2 regions of the Microbacterium sp. Y-01 genome follow, and region 2 is predicted to be linked to the other one. Evidence: predicted binding sites of a transcription regulator. Region 2 holds the regulator's gene; the other holds the start of a gene.
What was found. The regulator LexA, encoded in region 2, represses DNA repair genes until DNA is damaged. The targets are predictions, from matches to a motif close to TCGAACANNTGTTCGA.
Positions count from the first base shown of each region.

Region 1: a site for LexA is predicted at 647-662, ahead of recA (recombinase RecA). Genes of this name have one in related genera too.

Region 1 is NZ_CP024170.1:1,616,919-1,619,116, forward strand. Features, by position in the region: gene CSX12_RS07525 (helix-turn-helix transcriptional regulator) at 37-345, shown strand; gene CSX12_RS07530 (DUF3046 domain-containing protein) at 364-588, shown strand; gene recA (recombinase RecA) at 858-1,904, shown strand.
Region 2 is NZ_CP024170.1:2,539,652-2,541,849, reverse strand. Features, by position in the region: gene CSX12_RS12065 (prolyl oligopeptidase family serine peptidase) at 1-676, opposite strand, end outside; gene lexA (transcriptional repressor LexA) at 728-1,414, opposite strand; gene CSX12_RS12055 (LysM peptidoglycan-binding domain-containing protein) at 1,704-2,072, shown strand; gene CSX12_RS12050 (histidinol-phosphate transaminase) at 2,136-2,198, shown strand, end outside.

The sequences.
Region 1 (2,198 bases), 920 kb from region 2:
GGAGACCTCGACCGAACACACGGGGAGGAGGTTCCGATGATTCTTGTACGACAGGAAATCGGCGATGTGCTGAGGGACTTCCGCCTGCAGAAGGGGCGTACGCTCCGGCAGGTCGCAAGCAAGGCGTCGGTCGCGCTCGGCTACCTCAGTGAGGTCGAGCGCGGGCAGAAGGAAGCATCGAGCGAGATCCTCGCTTCGGTCGCTGATGCCCTCGACGTGCCCATCTCGACGATCATGCGCGAGGTAGGAGATCGCATCTCCGTGCTCGAAGGCATCCAGGTGTTCCCGGATGTCGTTCCGGACGACCTCGTCGCGTCGGTCGAGCCGCAGCTCTCGCTGCACTGACGCGCGGACCGCGAAGCGATGCGTCGCAGCGAGTTCCTTCGCGCCGTGGACACGGAGTTCCAGGCGCGTGCGACTTCTCTCGTCAACGACCTCGGGCTGACGGCGCTTCGCGGACGCACGGCCGTGGAGGCGCTGGCCGACGGCACGCCGCCGCGCGACATCTGGCTGGCCCTGTGCTCCGAGATGGACGTTCCCGAGAGCCGGCGCTACGGCGTCGGTCGGCAGGAGCCCCGCGGGCGCTGAGCGCGTGCGCCGTGTGTCCGGAACGTACGGGACATGGGTGACGATATTCGGCGTGTCGTCGAAGATGTGTTCGAAACGGGCGTAGTCTTCTGCACAAGTGGTTCAGAGAAGCCGATCTGCACATCAGGTGAGATCGCCGACGCGATGTCGGTGGCCCCTCCTACGGTGGAGAACAAGCCAAGAGCCATACGCCTTGTCGGAGAGTATCTCCCAGCCGGGAGCGCCGCGACAGCCTACAGGCGGCACCACGCGCGCAGAAGGAGCACATCATGCCATCACCCGCCGACCGCGAGAAGTCCCTCGAGACCGCCCTCGCCCAGATCGACCGCCAGTTCGGGAAGGGCTCGGTCATGCGGCTGGGCAGCGATGAGCGCGCCCCTGTGGCCGTCATCCCGACCGGCTCCATCGCCCTCGACGTCGCGCTCGGCGTCGGAGGTCTCCCGCGTGGTCGTATCGTCGAGATCTACGGCCCGGAATCCTCCGGTAAGACGACGCTGACCCTGCACGCGATCGCGAACGCGCAGCGTGCAGGTGGAATCGCCGCCTTCATCGACGCCGAGCACGCGCTCGACCCCGATTACGCAGCCAAGCTCGGCGTCGACATCGACGCCCTGCTGGTCTCCCAGCCCGACACCGGAGAGCAGGCGCTCGAGATCGCCGACATGCTCGTGCGGTCCGGCGCCATCGACCTCATCGTCATCGACTCGGTCGCGGCTCTGGTGCCGCGCGCCGAGATCGAGGGCGAGATGGGTGACTCGCATGTGGGTCTGCAGGCCCGCCTCATGTCGCAGGCGCTGCGGAAGCTCACCGGTGGTCTGAACCAGACGAACACCACGATGATCTTCATCAACCAGCTGCGCGAGAAGATCGGTGTCTTCTTCGGCTCGCCGGAGACCACGGCCGGTGGTAAGGCGCTGAAGTTCTACGCCTCGGTCCGCATGGACATCCGCCGCATCGAGACGCTCAAGGACGGAACCGACGCCGTCGGAAACCGCACGCGCGTCAAGGTGGTCAAGAACAAGATGGCTCCGCCGTTCAAGCAGGCGGAGTTCGACATCCTCTACGGCGTCGGCATCTCGCGGGAAGGCAGCCTGATCGACTTCGGCGTCGAGCACGCGATCGTCAAGAAGTCGGGTTCGTGGTACACCTACGACGGCGATCAGCTGGGCCAGGGCAAGGAGAACGCTCGCACGTTCCTGCTCAACAACCCCGACATCGCCCTGGCCATCGAGACGCAGATCAAGCAGAAGCTCGGCATCGGCGGCCCGACGGCCGCTCCAGCCGCAGACGAGCTCGCTGAGCGTCGTCCGGCCTGATGAGTGACACCCGTGGGGGCGATTCCGAGCGGATCGCCCCCATCATTCCTCTGTTCGGCGATTCCTCGCGAAAGTCCGGCGACGTCGCACCGCGTTCAGGTGAGGACTCCGCGGGGGAGAAGCCCGCACATCGGGCAGGCGCCGAGCTCTGGCGTTCGACCTGGGATGAGCCGCCAGCCTCGGCCGCGGGTGCCGATCGGAGCGACGGCACGCCGAGCGAGAGACACCCCGCCAGAGGGGCCTCCGCGCGCACGGCGTCGGAGAGATCGCCGTCCGCCCCGGCCATACCGCGGT
Region 2 (2,198 bases):
CGAAGACCAGTTCGGCGTCGCCGATCCACTCCGGCTGCAGCGCAGCGCGGGAGCGGATGCTCTGCGGGCGGCCTCCGTCGAGCTCCGCGACCTGTACGCCGGCGCCCTCCCACGGCATGCGGCCGCGGTCCCAGGCGACCCAGGCGAGCCGGGTGCCGTCGGGCGAGAGCGCCGGGTGGGCGAAGAACCCGTCTCCCTGCACGATCACCCGGACGGCCGAGGCGTCCTCTGCCGCGGAGCCGTCGGTCGGGATCTCCACGATCCCGCGAGTGTGCGGGGTGGTCGACAGATCCTCACGCACGGCGAACAGGCGGCCCTGCCGGAGGTGCAGCCCGCCGTGTGAGGGGCCGGCCGGGGTGAGCGGCAGCGGATCGGCCGCCGGACCCTGCCGGTACACGCGCTGATCGCCCGCGTCGACGAAGTACAGCGTTCCGTCGTCGTCCGCGGTCCACGCGCCGCCTCCGTACTCGTGCACGCGCGAGCGTGCGCTCCACGGGGCGCGAAGCACCTCGGCTCCGGAGGAGCGTCGTACCGTGACGCGCCCCTTCTCCGCCGGGACGGACTCACCCCACCAGACCTCAGCGCCCACGAACCGGGCGCCGTCGATGCGCGGCGACGATGCCGCCACGGACGCGGCGGAGAAGGGCGAGGGCCAGCTACCGAAGGGAGACGACATGCCTCGAGCCTATGGGCCGGCGGCAGACGACGTCACACGCGTGCTCTCGCGTCAGACCGCGCGGAGGACCGCCACGACCTTGCCGAGCACCACGGCCTCGTCGCCGAGGATCGGCTCGAAGGAGGAGTTGCGCGGCAGCAGCCACGTGTGACCGTCCCGGCGCCGCAGCACCTTGACCGTCGCCTCGCCGTCGAGCATCGCCGCCACGATCTCGCCATTCTCGGCGTTGTTCTGGGAGCGGACGACGACCCAGTCGCCGTCGCAGATCGCGGCGTCGATCATCGACTCGCCCGAGACCTTGAGCATGAAGAGATCGCCCTTGCCGACCAGCTGCCGGGGGAGCGGGAAGATCTCCTCGACCTGCTGCTCGGCGGTGATCGGCACTCCGGCGGCGATGCGTCCGACCAGGGGGACGAGGGCGGCGTCGCCCACCGGTGTCGCGACATCGGCCGGGTTCTCGCCGCTGGCGCCGGGGAGGTCGATCAGCACCTCCATGGCGCGGGTCTTGCCCGGATCGCGCCGCAGGTACCCGCTCAGCTCGAGCTGACCGAGCTGGTGCGTGACGCTGGAGAGCGACTTGAGTCCGACGGCGTCGCCGATCTCGCGCATGCTCGGCGGGTAGCCGTGATGCGCGATCGAGTTCTGGATGACCTCGAGGATCGCCATCTGCTTGGGGCTGAGGCTCTTGCGACGACGCGTGCGCGGAGCCTCCGATTCGGGGGCGGAGTTCTCGCTCATGGTGCTCCTTCAGTGCGTGATCCCGACGTCCCTCTTCGAATGTCGGAGGCCCGTGGTGGGGTGTTCTCATCGAAACCGTATCCGAGAATCGCGCCGATCTGGAAGATCTGTTCGAGCGTGTCGGCCGATTCTCGGATCTGTTTTCGAAGAATACTTGACAGATGTTCGAACTCGAAGATAACTTCGGAACGTAGCTTCGCATTCACGGCTCCCGGCCGAGTCGCGAATGCGAACGCTACGCCAACTTCCCCGGCAGCCCACGGCTCCGGGTCAGGCTAAGGAGCACCACATGAGCAGCATCAGCTTCAGCACCGCAGCGGTCATCCCGACGTCGGCTCGTCCGACGACGCGACTCCGCCTGACGGCACGCGGTCGCGCCGTGATGCTCGGGCTGGCCTCCGTCCCGCTGGCGATCGGCATCGCGTTCGCGGCGCTCAGCGGCGGCTCCGCCGTGGCCTCCGGCGCGGATGCTCCTGCTGTCAGCGTCGAGACCGTCACGGTCATGCCGGGGGACACGCTCTGGTCGATCGCGAGCACGGTCGCCCCCGAGGTCGACCCGCGCGACGTGATCGGCGAGATCAGCCGCATGAACCTCCTCCACGGCGGAGAGCTGCAGATCGGCCAGGAGCTGGCGATCCCGGCGCAGTATACGAACTGAGAGCTGACGTCGTACGCCGCAACGTTGCCTCTCCTGTGCTGAGCGCCGCCTAGCATGGGAAGGGTGACCCTCTCCCTCAACGATCTTCCGCTGCGCGACGATCTGCGCGGACTCACTCCGTACGGT